Regions from separate parts of the Peribacillus sp. RS7 genome, predicted to be linked through region 2. Evidence: riboswitches for the same ligand, from Rfam matches in the RefSeq annotation. Region 2 holds a riboswitch; each other region holds the start of a gene.
The links. A riboswitch is a leader RNA that binds a small molecule or an ion and turns the genes downstream of it on or off. The one in region 2 is predicted to bind cyclic di-AMP.
Positions count from the first base shown of each region.

Region 1: linked by a shared signal. The riboswitch ahead of ACDZ29_RS15430 (APC family permease) and the one ahead of ACDZ29_RS11975 (cation:dicarboxylate symporter family transporter) in region 2 are both predicted to bind cyclic di-AMP.
Region 3: linked by a shared signal. The riboswitch ahead of ACDZ29_RS06645 (TrkH family potassium uptake protein) and the one ahead of ACDZ29_RS11975 (cation:dicarboxylate symporter family transporter) in region 2 are both predicted to bind cyclic di-AMP.

Region 1 covers NZ_CP168135.1:3,071,798-3,077,609, reverse strand. The annotation lists gene ACDZ29_RS15430 (APC family permease) at 1-1,420, opposite strand, end outside; cyclic di-AMP (ydaO/yuaA leader) riboswitch at 1,560-1,709, opposite strand; gene ACDZ29_RS15425 (GtrA family protein) at 2,133-2,588, opposite strand; gene ACDZ29_RS15420 (glycosyltransferase family 2 protein) at 2,548-3,570, opposite strand; gene ACDZ29_RS15415 (DUF6044 family protein) at 3,586-5,250, opposite strand; gene galU (UTP--glucose-1-phosphate uridylyltransferase GalU) at 5,430-5,812, shown strand, end outside.
Region 2 covers NZ_CP168135.1:2,339,835-2,345,646, reverse strand. The annotation lists gene ACDZ29_RS11990 (hypothetical protein) at 1-220, opposite strand, end outside; gene ACDZ29_RS11985 (hypothetical protein) at 434-637, shown strand; gene ACDZ29_RS11980 (class I SAM-dependent methyltransferase) at 609-1,178, shown strand; gene ACDZ29_RS11975 (cation:dicarboxylate symporter family transporter) at 1,239-2,498, opposite strand; cyclic di-AMP (ydaO/yuaA leader) riboswitch at 2,670-2,820, opposite strand; gene ACDZ29_RS11970 (efflux RND transporter periplasmic adaptor subunit) at 3,018-4,280, opposite strand; gene ACDZ29_RS11965 (hypothetical protein) at 4,296-4,958, opposite strand; gene ACDZ29_RS11960 (diacylglycerol/lipid kinase family protein) at 5,087-5,812, opposite strand, start outside.
Region 3 covers NZ_CP168135.1:1,289,545-1,295,356, forward strand. The annotation lists gene ACDZ29_RS06625 (ABC transporter ATP-binding protein) at 1-263, opposite strand, end outside; gene ACDZ29_RS06630 (TetR/AcrR family transcriptional regulator C-terminal domain-containing protein) at 383-982, shown strand; gene ACDZ29_RS06635 (MFS transporter) at 1,029-2,276, opposite strand; gene ACDZ29_RS06640 (hypothetical protein) at 2,678-2,869, opposite strand; cyclic di-AMP (ydaO/yuaA leader) riboswitch at 3,203-3,345, shown strand; gene ACDZ29_RS06645 (TrkH family potassium uptake protein) at 3,514-4,851, shown strand; gene ACDZ29_RS06650 (TrkA family potassium uptake protein) at 4,875-5,531, shown strand; gene ACDZ29_RS06655 (STAS domain-containing protein) at 5,675-5,812, opposite strand, start outside.

The DNA.
Region 1 (5,812 bases), 730 kb from region 2:
TCCCTTCTATTGGTAAGATGGGCTCACAAGTTGTAATCCTCAGTTGGTCACCAACTGCTTCATAATGCTTTCTAATTCGATGAAAAATTAAAATGATGATTGGTAAAAAAATCAAAACAGACCATACCTGGGTAAATTTGGTTAAAAAGAATATCATCGTGACGACCAGGCTAATAATGGCACCAATTGAATTAATGGTTAATTTAACCACCCAGCCTTTTGGCTTTTCGCGGAGCCATTTAACGATCATCCCGGTCTGGGACAGCGTAAATGGTATAAATACCCCTACAGCATAAAGGGGAATTAGATTTTCTGTATGTCCTTTAAATGCGACTATTAAGATGATAGACGCAAGCCCCAGTATGATAATTCCATTGGAATATCCTAATCGGTCCCCTCTAATCGTAAACGCCCTTGGTATGAATTTATCCTTTGCAAGATTTACCGCAAGCAGCGGGAATGCCGAATAGCCAGTATTTGCGGCCAGTATCAAGATCAATGCAGTCGTACCTTGAATGAAGAAATACATGAAATTCCGTCCAAAGATTTCTTCAGCAATCTGCGAGACGACCGTGACCTCTGCGCTGGGAACAATGCTTAAATAATAGGCTAAGAATACGATTCCCGAAAATAATACAGCTAGTAAGGACCCCATCGCTATTAAAGTTTTTGCAGCATTATTCGGGGCTGGATCTTTAAAGTTCGGGATCGCATTGGAAATCGCTTCGACTCCTGTCAATGCGGAGCTGCCTGATGCAAATGCTCTTAGCAGTATAAATAAACTAATGCCCGCTACCGGGGTCCCAATTGGCGCGTGCAATTCCGGTGAAACTCCACCTGTCAAGATCTTGTATATTCCTACACCAATCAAGATGAACAATGCTAAAACGAATAGGTACACCGGATAGGCCAAAACAGAGGCCGACTCCGTAACCCCCCTAAGATTTAGGATCGTAAGTAGAATGACGAAAATGATGGCTATGCCGACATTATATGAATGCAGGCCTGGAAAAGCGGACGTGATGGCATCCGTTCCTGCAGAAACACTTACAGCGACAGTTAATATATAATCGACCAATAAGGATCCTCCAGCTATCAACCCTGGATTGATGCCTAAATTGTTTTTTGAAACCACATAGGCTCCCCCGCCATGGGGGTAGGCAAAAATGATTTGTCTATAGGACAAGATCAAGGCCGTTAACAGGATCAATACCCCGATTGCTATCGGGATTGAATACCAGAATGCCGCGGCACCGACCGTGATGAGAACGATCAATATTTGTTCAGGTCCATAAGCAACCGAAGACAATGCATCAGAAGATAGGATGGCCAAAGCCTTAGTTTTGTTTAGCTTTTGCTCGCCAAGTGCATTTGATTTTAAAGGTCTCCCTATCAAGAACCTCTTTATAGAAGATAACATCAAGTATTCACCACCATATTTTAGTTATAAATTTATGTTCCCCCAGTTATTGCAAAAAACAAGACGAAATAGAAAAATGCCTACAAGTCATAGCTAAATAGACCTGTAGACATCAATTTTTTTGTCTGACAAGCTCCACCTTCCTTCTCATATAACGCTTACGAGGTTAGCTGTCGGATTCGGACCTAAGAGTAGCCCTACCTTTACCTTGAAAGGATTCACCCCTTGGATTGAAAAACAATCCCTATAACGGGTCCCCCGTACCATTAGGTTTAAGCGATTTAGAAATATGAAACTGTTGATTATCATACTCCCGTGAAATGGAAAAGTAAATGAAAATTTTACACGGAAAAAGAATAATTTATTGTTAGTGAGGTTTTGTTCATGACGTATACTACATAAGTCATCAAAACAAATGATTGAAGGAAGGAAAGAGGTGAATGACATGTCTAAAAAAGAAGAAAAAAAACAAATAATATCTGATGAAAATTTTCAGGTCAAAGCATTAACGGATCAATGAACAATATGGCTGTCCACAAAAATGAAAAATCATCAGCCACCACGGAGACAGCGAAAAACGAAACTGAATACCTATCTAGTCAATCAACTAATTCGCTTTCCCACTAAACAGATCTGCCCCCGTTTGGATAGTCAACTTTAATTTCCATCCAATCAGAGGGCATTATTCATTATTCCTAATGATCCACTCTAATTAGTTCCTTCCTTCTTGAATTGGTCTCAAATTACTTTTCTTAAAGACAAAGTATTTCTGGCCAATATAGTTAAGTACTGTATAAAAGATTGTTCCAATGAGTACAGCCACATTTTGCTGTATGGATAAATGAACGAATCCTTCCATCGATTCTGCAATGGCCTGTCCTAAAGAATAAGCGGCGGAATAACAAATCAGGATGACGCAAAAGAAACGGGCAACTCCTCTCCGCAAGTCTATATCGCTTTTAAAGGTAAATGTCCTGTTCAACAGAAAACTCGTTACAGCTCCCGTACCATTGCCGAAAAAGGTGGAGATCCAGTAAGATAAATCAAGAACATTCATGAGAAAAAGCATGATGGAAAGTCCAACCGCTGTATTGACTATTCCAACCAATAAAAAGCGGATAAAGGAATTAGTGTGTTTTAGATAGTTTTTCAATACTGTTCCGTTCATTGTCTAGTTGCTCCCGTTTTGTTAAATCGAGCGGATTAAATAGATCCAGATCAACAATATATTTAGGCCGGCGTTTGGATTCATTATATATTTTACCGATATATTCCCCAATCAAGCCGACAGCAATCAACTGCAGTCCACCGATCAACCATATGGAGGTAATTAATGAGGTCCAGCCCGTTTCGGTCTGTCCATAAAACTTTAACCATAAAAAGTATGACCCAAAGAGTAAGCTAATGAAAAAAGAAAGACATCCTAGCCATAATACAAGCCGGATCGGCGTAACTGAAAAAGAAGTAATGCCATCAAGCGCAAAGGCAACCATCTTCTTTAATGGATACTTCGTTTCCCCAGCCAATCTTTCTTTTCTGTCATAATAAACAGAGTCCGTCTTGAACCCAATGAGCGGGACGATTCCCCGTAAAAAAAGATTCGTTTCTTCAAACTGTTCCAGCTCCACGATCGCCCTTTTGCTCATTAGCCGGAAATCGGCATGATTATAGATAAGGTTAACCCCCATCTTGTTCATCAATTTATAAAAACCAGTTGCAGATGTTCGTTTAAAAAATGAATCAAGGTCCCTTTTCTGGCGGACACCATATACAATTTCACAACCTTCATTGAATTTCCGAATGAATTCAGGGATGACTTGAATATCATCCTGCAAATCTGCATCAATGGAAATCACACAATCCGAGGCTTCATTTGCTGTAAACATTCCTGCCAGAAGTGCATTTTGATGACCTGCATTCCGGGAAAGCTTTAGCCCACGAACAAATTCATTGTTAATCGTTTCTTTATAAATGATCTTCCATGTTTGATCTTTGCTTCCATCATCAACCAATAGAATTTTACTTTTATCGGATACAACGTTTTCTTCGACTAAACCCCTCACCAATCCACAAAGTTGGGAAATGGTATCCTGCAAAACGCTTTCTTCGTTATAACAAGGTACAACAATCGTTACTATCGGTGAATTCACAATATTCCCCCCTTTTCACGTGACTCTGTATAAATGAATTTTCCAGATACTTCCTTTCTTTGTGAAAATCCTTTCTAGTACCAACCCGTTTTCCTTCGCATTGTTGATTGGTATAGCAGAAAATATATACTTGCCACCTAACCCTTTATACGCATCGACATTAAGTTCCAAATTTTCTAGCTCTTTCTTCGAGCCTTTCTTGAACATATAATGCTTCCCAAGCTCATCGGTAAATAGGTAACAACGCCCTCCCCATTCATCAAAGTAGATTTTGATGTTTTTATTCTTAGCCAATTCGTTTTCAATTATTTGACGAAATTGATGTTTGTAAGTAAGCGGATAGAAATTGTTATAGCTATCAAGCGTGTAAAACCCATTAAATTGGGCAATCGCAGGATGTAGGCCAATGCTCGCTACCCGATATTCTTCCTGTGGAAGGCCAATATGATCTTTTATTTCTTGAAAAAGACTTTCTGCATAGAACTCTTTAAAAGATGGTTTTTTATTGTGAGTGATTTCTTCATTGAAACCCATTAAGATCATAATTTGAACGGCTATGAATATTGAAAGGGTTTTCTTGGCATAATCGCTGTGCTCCCAGATGATTTTTATCGCGAGGGCAAACCCCAAGTAAATCACCATCGGCCTTAAAAAGTGAAATCTGGCAAAATTAAAGGTATCCAAGGTGTGGAACCTTTCCGTTAAAGGAAGCCAGCCTTTATAAAACCAAAATGCGTACCACGCGGAAAGCATAAAATTCAAGCCGAACAAAAAAACAAATATCTTTTCCTGTCTCCATAGCTTTTTGGTCAAAATGATATAAAGGGCAAAGACTGTAATCGGCAGAATGATAAGCGCATGTACAGTCATGACATGCGTATGTCCAAGGACGAAATTTTTGAAAGTAAGCTTGATGACCCACTCGAGCGGCAGCCTTGCATGAAAATATTCATCTCTGCTGTTCGGCTCCGAATCAAAAATGAAGGAAGCGACCAGCCGATACTCGACCAGACCAAAAATGACCGTCATATACACGATTGAAAGTAGAAACCTTAAATCCCACCCTTTTTTCCTGATCACATCCGATATCCAAAGGAAGCCCATTGCAACAAGAAAAAAGAAAAAGCCAAGCACGATGCTTGAATAAAGCGGTAAAAGTGTAAGGACCAAATAATTCTTCCACGAATGGTCCTTGCTGCGGATATTCAAAAAAGCCCAAAGGGCTAGCGGCATCCCAAGAGTACTGAGCATTCCCGATGGCCAAAATGGGGTAAGGGCAAAGGCCAAGGATGTTCCAACCCTAATCCATCCTGATTGGCGCCCTGTAACCAAATGTTTTTTTAATAGGATATACATACCAAAGAAAGCAATGAATCTTGTTAATGCCTGGCTTATTGCATATGCAACCATTGTCGGGAAAAGTGCATACAGCCACACGATGATACTGAATTCACTGCCAAACGCATTTCGTGGCAGCCCATTCATAATCTGTGGAATTTTGGCGTCTATTGCACCGAATAATTCACCGCTCTCAGAAAGCACTTTATACCAGGCAATGTTGGAATCCAAATTATCATGTACACGAATATGCGCATTTTCTCCAAGGATGAATAAAGGGGAAAGATATAAAACAATGACAAGTAAGGCAAAAAGGATTTGTTTTCTCTCTTGATTTTCAATTGGCAAAATATACACCTCTTGACCAAAATTCATATATCAATAATATTTGCTTCAATGGTAAATCTATTCTTTTTCAGGGATTTATTTTAACCTTTTTTGATATAGGTCAACCAATGAACACATAAAATGAACGGTAGAACGAAAAGCGAGATAAAAGAACCTTAAAAAGGGGCTGGGCTATGATAAAGAAAGCCGTGATTCCAGCAGCCGGTTTAGGAACACGATTTTTACCCGCTACGAAAGCTCAACCAAAGGAAATGCTGCCGATTGTCGATAAGCCGACCATTCAATATATTATCGAGGAAGCGGTACAATCAGGGATTACAGATATTATCATCGTTACAGGGAAAAACAAACGTGCCATCGAAGATCATTTCGATAAATCCATTGAGCTTGAAATGCTTTTACAAAAGAAAGGACAAAATGATCTGCTAAAGACCGTGGAGAACATTTCCAATATGGTGGATATTCACTATGTAAGACAAAAGGAACCATTGGGTCTGGGGCATGCAGTTTTATGTGCCAAAACGTTTATTGGAGACGAACCTTTTGCAGTCCTGTT
Region 2 (5,812 bases):
TTTCTTTAACGAGCTTCGCAATATCCTCAGATGAAGCGCTCTCAAGCAGGACATTCAAATTGTATTCCCCACCATCGAATTGATGTTTCAATAATAAGATGGAATCCATGGTATATGGCAACGAATAAACAAATTCGCGGAAATTGAGTCCATTAAAAAGGACAAACCGTTCAGAAGCCTGCATATGCATATATAAGATATCATTGTTATCACTCTTCATAACCTGATCCCCTCCGAGCTCTCAATCAATAATGTTATTTTATCAAACTTTTGGGTTTTCACGTAAGTTATATAACCCAGAATATTAATCATCATCAGCATCGTCTATATAATGTGAAACCCGTCTCTATATTCACCTATAAGGTCAAGGAACGAGTTCGACAATATCAAATATCTATATTATAGAAAAAATTAAAATTTGGAGGAATTGACGATGGATAAAATTGAAAAAGGTTTTATCAATAATTCTTTACATGAGTCCGCTTCACTTTATGCTGATGCAACAAAAAATTTTGATCTTTGGCAATCAGAAAAATATGCATTCGAAAAATATTTATATCAGGATGATACAATCCTTGATATTGGCTGTGGAACTGGAAGATCCACATTTGCACTGTATAAAAAAGGATTTCAATAGTATAGCGGGATTCGATATAACACCTGCCATGCTTCATGAAGCCGAAAAAATATCGTACGAATATAACCTGGATATACCCTTTATCCTTGGCGATGCAACGAAATTCCCTTTCAACAATTCATCATTCGATAAAGCAATCTTCGCTTTTAATGGTTTAATGAAAATTCCCCAGCGAAAAAACCCTACATTAGCTTTAAAAGAAATCAATCGTATTTTAAAACCAGAAGGCATTTTCATTTTCACAACACACGACCGTGATAAAAACGAATATTATATGAATTTCTGGGAACAAGAGGAAATTATTTGGTGTGAAGGTAAACAAGATGAGAGGCTTTATGAGTTTGGGGATATTTTCACATTCGGAAAGACACCTCAAAAAGATACTTACCTCCATATCCCAACACAACTTGAAGTACTTGATGGCCTTGAAGAAGCAGGGTTTACAGTCATCGAGACCTTTTACAGAAGTGAATTATTCCATGAAAGCGATGATGTAAACGCTTTCCCTTCTGATTGCCGCTTCTGGATCGTTCAAAAATAAGGTACATTTTTTAAAATTCAAAAAAAATCCAGAGTGGCATATCACTCTGGATTTTTTGTATTAAGAAACTTGTTCTAGTTCTTTATCGGAAGGAGGGTTGAATTGACCTTCCCATTTAGAGATGACGATTGCTGCAAGTGAATTACCAATAACGTTTACTACTGTACGTCCCATATCAAGAATACGGTCGATACCAGCAATAAATGCTAGACCTTCAATAGGAATACCAACTGTTCCTAATGTCGCTAAAAGAACTACGAAAGATACACCTGGTACACCAGCAATCCCCTTAGACGTGATCATTAACACTAGCATTAGCGTAATTTGCTCATACGCGCTTAAATCAATTCCGTACATTTGAGCGATGAAGATAGCTGCTAACGCTTGGTATAATGTAGAACCATCAAGGTTAAAAGAGTATCCAGTCGGAATAACAAATGTAGCAATATGTTTCGGACATCCCGCTTTCTCCATTTTTTCCATGATTTTCGGAAGAACAGCTTCTGAACTTGCTGTAGAGAACGCAAGAATCAATTCTTCTTTTAGAAGTTTAATCAACGTAAAGATATTGAATCCTACAAATTTCGCAATAAGACCCAGAATGACAATTACAAAGAAAATCATTGTTCCGTATACAGAAAGCGCTAACTTACCTAACGGAATTAAAGATTCCAGACCGAACTTGGAGATGGTCACACCGATTAGTGCAAATACCCCGATTGGAGCGAATTTCATGACCATATTTGTTAGGTAAAACATTCCTTCAGCTGTTCCTTGGAAGAAACGGAATACTGGTTTACCTTTTTCACCGATAGCCGCAATACTAAGCCCAAACAATACGGAGAAGAAAATGATCGCTAGCATATCGCCTTCTACCATAGCTTTAACTGGATTGGATGGCACAATGTGAACAAGTGTATCTACAAACGACTCATGCTGCTTAGTTTCTGCTGTATCAACATAAGTGGAGATATCAGTTTGTTCCAGATTATTCATATTTACACCAGCACCAGGCTGAATGATATTCGCGGAAATTAAACCAACAGCAATCGCAATCATAGTTACCACAACAAAGTATGATAGTGATTTAGCACCTAGTTTACCTACTGCTTTCAAATCACCTACACCCGCAACAGCAACGATAAGGCTTGATACAATGATTGGCACAACAATCATTTTAATCATTCGTAGGAAAATGTCACCGAATGGCTGTAAAAAGTTTTGAGCCGTCTCATTACCATAAAAAATGGCACCCACGATAATTCCTAGAATTAAACCAATGAAAATTTGGCTAGCTAAACTTAATTTAAATTTCTTCATATACTTTCCTCACCTTCCATAAAGTCTTTGATGCAAAAACATTTTGTCTCGGTAAGGGAAACAAGATACTAATAAAAGAAAGTAATTTTTCTTTTTTTGAAAAACTCTGTCTTTACGCCGAAAAAAAAGACACTTCATGTGTCGATTTCTTATTGGCGTGAATATTCACACATGTTCCCTTAAAGACGCTGACGAGGTTAGCTGTCGGGTTAGGAATTGGAAACACAAATGCCCTTTCATTTCTGAATTCACCCCTAGCGGATAATAAAATCCACAATAATGGGTCCCCCGTTCTTGGAATAAGATTAAGCGAGTTAACTTATAATAAAATATTATACTAAAAATGTTAATCTGTAAATATTTATTCGCATTCATTCTTGAAAAAATCTTAAAACATGTCTGAATATTCTGCCTTAATGACTATTGTACCTATAATTCCATTGCCCGATTTTATACATATAAGTTATATGGATATATAAATAATACCAAATTGCACCTCTCTTCTTATTAAAGAAGCGGTTATTTTTCCAGAATGCCAAGTAACAGATATCTTACTTTTTCCCTAGAGGTGAATTTCTTATAAGTTTTAGTTTTCACTTTTTCAAATTGAATTGGAGTAATAAAATAAGAATGGTTCTTCACTACCCTATTCGGTTCTAATAGGATGACGTCACCTACGGACGGTCCCTTTATGAGCTCTTGCTTTCCTTCAGCTTTAAGTCCTTTTGTGATGTAGTGTTTATCCACAAAGCCTTTTTTAGTCAACTTGTAGACATGCGGCTGTTTTTTGTAATGGACTGCCTCTATAGGAATGGAGGGTACACCCGCTTTCTCATTGGTTATTACAGTAAGATTGACTTTGGATCCCACCAACAAAGGTTCGGTTTCTTCACCTTCAGGTTCGATTAAAGCCTGAAATGGAAATCTGTTATTTTTTTTTATGGACGGCTCTTCTGCCGGGTAGGAATGGATACGGCCAATCTTTCCTTTCAAAGTCGTTTTTGAGTCAGAAGAACTTGCTTTTATAGTCATGCCCACTTCAGCCTTTTTCATCTCCTCTTCGGAGAAATCACCTTCAATTGCCATATTTGTCGAAACAATGGATATAATGGGATTATTCAGGTTTTCATTGATATTCTTAACTACACCATCAGCTTCACTCGTCGTCACAATCGCGCTGGACTGCTCCTCAATAGACCTTAATTTAGCATCAAGCATTTTAACTTTTTCATTCAAACTGTTTTTTTCGAGTTCCTGCTTGTACAATTCTTGCTCAATATTACTTTTAATAAGGTCTGAAGAGCTTGTTGTTATATCGATATTCAAGTTTCTTTCCACTGAATCATCAATGACCGCCTTATCGGGATCACGGGTCAATGTCCCTTGATAAGACCTCAACTTCCCTAAGTATTGGTCAATCCCTACAATTTCTCCCTCAGCGGCAGCTTTCTCCGATTCTACATTCGCTTTAAGCGCATCAAGTTCGGTTGCCGTATACTCAAACAACGAGGAGCCAGCCGTTACCACATCACCTTCTTTTACAAGGAATTTCTTAAAATCATTCTGCTTGGTATCGAAATAGATATCATACTCTTCCAAAGGTTTAATTACACCATTCGTTTGAATGGTATCCGTAATTGTATCTTTTTTTACCATTGTCCAGTTTTCCACGAAAACAGTTCGTTCCACTTTGCTTTCCTTTTTTTCAATAAGGTATAAGTTAACGGTTATCAAAACAGTCGACGCAATAGAGACCGCTGCTATTTTCCATTTCCCGCTCATTCTTTTCACCCCGCCTTATACAAATACGCCCACTTGGATATATGCTAAAAAGGCTTTAACAAACCAAGTGGCCAGATAGAATAGAACAATCATTAAAAAGATCAAATAATTATTTCGTTCTGAAAATTCCCTTAAATAAAAATATTGCAGGGCAATAATAAGAAATTGAAAAATGGTGATTTCGCTGAAAAAGTGAATAAAGTAATCACTTCTGAGAAAATACTGACTGATGATTCCTAAAGAAAAAGGATTGGCATCGTTGCCTATATCCATTAATACGAATAGAGGAATCAATAATATTTTTTCCACCAATTGCAAACCAAAAATGATCATTTGAACGATGACTATTTTTATGTACGGGATATCCGTAACGATCCAAAAGAATAGAGCTGATAAAAATATGTATATGGAAGGGTGGATTATGCCTGCTATTATATTGCCGCTCAATATCAGCAACTTTCCTGCTTCAAATTCATTAACACCCATCTTCGTGATTTCTTTGGAAAATGATTCAGATCCAATGCCAAAATACCCCTCAATAGCAAATACTAAAAGACTAAGAAGATATAAAAATAGTAATTTCCAACCAAGTCGTGTGACTGCCTCTGCATTTTGCAGCTGATAACGACTCCGATTAGGCTCTAAAATGCCCTTTAACAATCTGACCTGGTACACCATATGTGTTCCTCCTGCAAAAAATGATATATCATCCTATATTTTATCTTATTTTGGAAACAAATGCAGAAATAAGGAATGATTGAAACAAAAAAAACACATAATCCTTACCCTTTATAATTAATCTCCCTCTAATTGGGAATTAATACTGATAAATGATGGTCAAGGACTTTAATTCGAGTAGGTGTTTGGCTATAGTTCTCTCCATCCATATCCACATCAAGTGGCCTCTTGGATTCAATAGTCAGGGTACTGGCCTGCACATATGTCACTCCAGCTTCCGAGCTCAGATTTTCTGTCCATGAACGTTTCATCGCTATTATTTCCAAAAATGCACCAAGGTTTGCGTTCTCCAAGATGGCAACGCCAAAGAGCCCATCGTCTGGACTAACCATGGGAAACGGCAATAAATTAGTACCGATAAAACATCCATTCAAGACCAAAATCATGATTGCTTTCCCTTCAATTAAATTCCCATCATATTCAAGTTTATAGGGAAAGGGGGCACTATCACCAATCGTCCTTACCGCACTTAATAAATACCCTATCTTTCCGAATCTGTTTTTTTCCTGCTCATCAATATTGCTTGAAGCTTCAGAAATAAGTCCAACTCCCCAAAAATTAGAAAAATAATCGTTATTGGCCTGCCCGATATCAATTGAACGAACCTTGCCATTTACTATTGCTTCTGCAGCTTGACGAACATTTTGAGGAATATTCAATGTTCTGGAGAAGTCATTGCAAGTCCCTCCAGGTAAAATCCCAAGTAATGGCCGCTTCTCCAGCGGTGAAAGGCCGTTTACACACTCATGTACAGTTCCATCTCCTCCTAATACGAAAACTACATCCATGTCTTC
Region 3 (5,812 bases), 1.1 Mb from region 2:
GTATATAAAGCATCGGACTGTGCCATATAGCCGACATCCATTAACAGTGCTTCATTTGGCACTTCATGATCAAGAACCGTGACTTTACCCGCATCGGGCTTAATCAATCCGACAATCATCTTAATCAAGGTCGTCTTTCCGCATCCGGATGGACCTAACAAGCCGAAAATCCCATTTTTTTCTATATTCAGATTCAATGGCTGAATGACCTTTTTATGATGAAAACCTTTAGCAATTCCTTCAATGGAAATAGCATTTTTCATTGTACACACATCCTTCCTCTTTAATTGACACGGTGTTGAGTGTATCATCATTCTAAGGTAGCATTTGGTCTAATACAATCAACATATTTGGAAAAAATGTTAAGTGAAGGAGACATTTCATGGGATCGATTCATGAGGATATGGTACATAAAACGAAACTGCAGATACAACATCATTTTATTGCACTCGTAGAAACAGAGGGGTTCTCACATGTAACAGTGAAGAAAATTGCGGAACGCGCTAACATTAATCGGGGCACATTTTATTTGCATTATACGGATAAATATGAATTGATGGATCACTTACAGCAGGAATTGTTAAATGAACTTCAAACACGGATTACTGCCATTCTGCCGAAAGAGGCTTTTTTGGCTCTTCATCATCAACAACTTTACCCGCCCTTCGTAGCAATTTTTCAATTCATTAGTGAACATGCACATGCATTAAGGGCCATTCTTGGTGATCAGGGAGATCCTTCTTTTGCAAAAAAAATAAAGCGTGTATTCGGTGAAGTGCTGTTGGAGCGACTAATCAGCCAGCATCCAGCAGCAAAAGATGAGGCGTTTCGTAAGTATATGCATGCCTTCATGACATCAGCGATTTTAGGCGTGATACAGGAGTGGCTGGAGAATTGCGACGGCCAAACGGTGGAAGAAATGGCGAAAATTCATTTTCAAATCTTGAACTTCATCAGCCAAGTGCGGACATTCGTTCAATGAACTTTTTATAAGAGGCATGTTCCATTTACATGCCTTTTATAAAAAGTTACATCTTTTCCCCGGCATTCCCAATGGAATAATACCTGCTCTTCGAGGCCTTCATACTAAGTATGGACAGTAAAATTGATACGGCGAACATGATCATGGTACCTGAAATGACCACCAACCTAATCGAAATGAAATGTGCTGAGACACCAACAATCGCTGTAGTCATGATGATCAGTAAAGCTTCCAACAAGCCAAAAATACTTCCAACCCTCCCCATAATCTCCACTGGAATATTATTTTGATAAAATGTTTGAAAGCCTGTGTTGGCAAAAGCCAGTGAAAAGGCAATGATGAAAAATCCGATGGCGGCCATCGAAAAGGAATTTGAAAGGGCATAGATCACATAACCTATCGATACAAATAAAGATCCAAGTCCAATTAGGTACGATATTGGTATTTTATTGATGAATACCGCATTGACTATTGCACCCGCAATGATGCCTGCCCCGGCGATGCTTACAAGGAATCCGTAATCGCTGTCCGACAAAAGGAGCACGGCCTTGGCAAACACCGCTTCTTGGGAATCCATGGCCGTTTCCATTACTACCATACAGCTGAATAAGAAATAAATGAGCATGATATAGGAAAATTTCCGGCTGAAGTCCATGACGATGCCCCAATCCTTTTTCATGATGGTCCAAGACAGGTAATGACTGGATTGTTCAAGGGAACGTTCCTTTTCAAGATCGGGCATGAATAGAGTGATGATGCCGGATAATAATAAGGCAGCCGCGTTAATGTAAATGGCTAAAACGGGTGTACCGATCAAGAAAAGGAGACCCGCTATCGCAGGTCCAATCAAAAAAGCCCCAGAATCCATTAAGCTTCGTAACGAGTTAAATCGTTTCCTCTGTTCAATGGGTATTAATTTTGTTATATAAGATCTTGATGTCGTTCCGAACATGGCCCCTGCCATATTGATCACGAAGACAAGGGAATAGATGACCCAAATAGAAGAAGTCAATGGCAGCAAGGCTATGAATACCGCTCGAAATAGGTCAAGTGCCACCATTAGATTTCGCTTATTTATCCGGTCGATCACGCTGCCTGCCCAAACATTCGTAAATATGGCAGCCATCGGTTTAACGATATAAAGTCCAGCTACCGCTAAAGCTGAATCAGTCATATCAAGCACGATTAAATTAAGTGCAATAAAATAAACCCATGCACCAAAGTTGGAAATCCCGATCCCGAACAATAGGATGGAGGGATATTTCCAAGCTACTAATGAATTTTTGAATGTCAACGCTTCTCCTCCTTAGAAAAGGAAATATAAACAATAAAAAAATCCCATCCCCAGGAAAGGCTTCTCTGGGACGAGATCAATAGTGCGGTGTTACTACGCACCATAACGGAAGTTCCCGTCACAGCATCCCCTTCCCATACTGGAGAATTGCTTCAATTTATGCTTACTCCTTCCAGTTGACGGTGCTCTCTGATATGTGGTCATTCCATTTGCTTTCTCTTCATTACATCCAGATTCATCACTTTTCTAAATTTTAACATTATTGTATTAATAGTGTAAACGTCATAATTTTCAACGCAAAAAAACTCATTCAAAAATAAATGAGTTTAAAAGCAAAACAAGTTATGGATTTTTCGCTCTAGTTCCCGGATAGTACACAGGATGACATAATTTCAGTTGATTTACCTTAGAGAAAACAATTTTAACAACGGATTCTTTTTCTTATCCGTTATCCTTAACTCATTCATTATGATTTGATCCTCATGATCGGCTATCCATTTCCTAAGTGCATCTTTATCCTGGCATTGTGTTAAATATGTCTGTCCACCCTTGCCTGTAGCGTTAATAACATATCTATTGAACGTCTTCTCCATAATTGCCCGCCTTTTTTATAAAATGTTTGAAACCTTTAAATAAGAATGCCATACTTTTTTTCTTTATGATTTTCAAAAGAAAAATAATTTATTTATATTAGAAAATAGATTTGCAATGACATGTTCTGCTTGAAAGTGTTGAATAAAGTACATCGATTTTGGTCATCATAATCAGCTTAATCGAACCTATCATAAGGTGCTAACTAATATTTGTCAATACGTTTTTAAAATGTAAATAAAACGTAAATTTTCAGTCTTGTTAAAGAAATATTTTTTTACACTTTAGGGGTTTACAACTGCTAAATGATGGGAGTAGAATACGTTTATCAATTTAATGCAATTCGGCCAAAACTCAAGGGAATTGAGTACGGAGGACCCAATCATTTGGGGTTAATTCTGCCTTGCAGAAGGGATGAGATCAGCTCTTTCGCCATCCTACCCGTCAGCTAACTTCGTCGGCTAAAGCGAAGGAGGTCATAAGACCGCCTATTTCGGGAGCTTTTTTTGCACTCTTTTTGTGACAAAAAAGCCTTTCGATGTTTTCGCAGGTCTTTTTATTATGCTTTGAAAAAGATTTATAAAGAGGATTGATGGTTAAGATTTCATAAGTTTTACACAATATTTTTATAGGTAGGGATGATCATTTGATAAAAGCAAAAAATTTATTGGATCCGCCAAAAATCCTTGTACTCGGCTTTGCCATCCTGATACTTATTGGGGCCTATTTGCTGACCCTGCCGATTTCGACTGAAAATGGGAATGGCCTTTCTTTTCTGGATGCTTTATTCACATCAACCTCCGCTACATGTGTAACAGGGCTTGTGGTGGTGGATACGGGAACGACTTTCACCACCTTTGGTGAGTTGGTCATCTTAACACTGATTCAGATAGGCGGCCTAGGGTTCATGACATTTGCCACGTTTTTCTTTTTCTTATTAGGCAAAAAAATTTCTTTAAAAGGCAGGCTACTCTTGCAGGAGTCCTTAAATAATCTATCCATGGCAGGTGTAGTCAAGTTAGTAAAACGGCTTTTAATTTTCACGGCCATCATTGAGGGCGTGGGTGCCCTTATCTTATCAATCCGCTTTTCTTTTGACATGCCAGTCGGCAAGGCGATCTATTACGGGGTTTTTCATTCCATATCGAATTTCAATAACGCCGGCTTTGATTTAATGGGGGAATTCAGGAGTTTGACCCCTTATGTATCGGACCCATTCGTAACCCTTACCGTCGCCTTCCTCATCACGTTTGGCGGAATAGGTTTTATCGTAATGAATGAACTATACGAATATCGTGAAACCCATCGTTTATCCGTACATACGAAGGTTGTTCTGATGACTAGCTTGACCCTTACAATCGTCGGCGCAATTTTAATCTTTTTATTCGAGTTCGGTAATGCCAAAACATTGCAGCCTTTATCTTTCATGGGTAAAGCGTTATCATCTTTATTTCAATCGGTTTCACCAAGGACAGCAGGCTCCAATACGTTGAATATCCCTGATTTAACTCAACCTACATTACTGCTCATCATTTTCTTGATGTTCGTTGGGGCCTCACCCGGATCGACTGGCGGCGGGATTAAAACAACAACATTTGCGACGCTTCTTGGAACGGTTTGGTCACAGATTAAAGGAAAGGGTGATGTAGTATTATTCCGTCACCGCATTTTGAATGAAACCATCTTTAAAGCATTATCCGTTACTTTCATCGGGGTCTTCCTCGTTTCAATCATTTCCATTCTGCTGACCATCACAGAAAGCGGAAGTGATTTCTTGATGATTTTATTTGAAGCCACTTCAGCATTCGCCACAGTGGGACTTTCAATGGGTTTGACTCCCGAATTATCACCGGTTGGCCGGATGCTTATCATTTTCACGATGTTTGCAGGCCGGGTGGGTCCTTTGACTTTGGCCTTTGCCATCGCAATGAGGCGTAAGCCAGATCCCTTCCGTCATCCAAAAGGGAAAATCATGATTGGTTAACCAAAACTGAAGGAGTGTAAATGATGGGAAAACGACAATATGCCGTGATCGGTTTAGGCAGATTCGGAAGTAGTGTGGCAGATAGATTATATACCGCTGGCCAAGAGGTATTGGGTATTGATATCAGCGAGGAAAGAGTCGAGAATGCGGAACTGAGCGTTACCCATGCAGTCATGGCGGATACCACTGAAGAAGAGACATTGAAATCCATCGGAATCCGTAATTTCGATTGTGTCATCGTAGCCATCGGAAATGATATGCAATCAAGCATTTTGACTACCTTGCTTTTAAAAGAGCTTGGGGTCAAAAAGGTCATTGCCAAAGCACTTAATAAAAATCACGGTCAGGTGCTCACTAAAGTTGGTGCCGACTGGGTCATCTATCCTGAGAGGGATATGGGGGAACGGGTCGCGAATCAGCTCCTGTTCCCTAACATGCTGAACTATATAGAGCTGTCTAAAGAATACAATATCGAGGAAATCATCCTCCCCATGAGCATGAAGGGAAAAAGCCTCAGGGAACTTGATTTACGCGCTAAATATAATATCAGCGTCATTGCCATCGTGAGTAACGGAGAAATTATCATAGCACCGTCACCAGATCAGGATATCCATGAAAAAGATATGCTTTTGGTCGTTGGCAATAAAGAAGACCTAGCCGTCTTTGCAAATATTGAATAATCCGGCAGGTTCCGGCTCTTGCCTTATGGAGCCCGCCACCTATTTTGAATGTAGCATCACCTATACATGCGAGAAGACCGCCATATGGAGGTCTTCTCGATGAAATTTATAACGAGCATACCCTTGCCATGTATATGTATGTATTATTTTATCGTACTGATCGCTTGGGCAAGAGTGGACTTTATCGTCACTTTATCAAAAGGCAGTTGAAGCTTAACGGCAGTCATGGCTATTTCCGGCCGAAGTCCTGAAAGGGTTGTATGAATTCCGATCAAATGTAA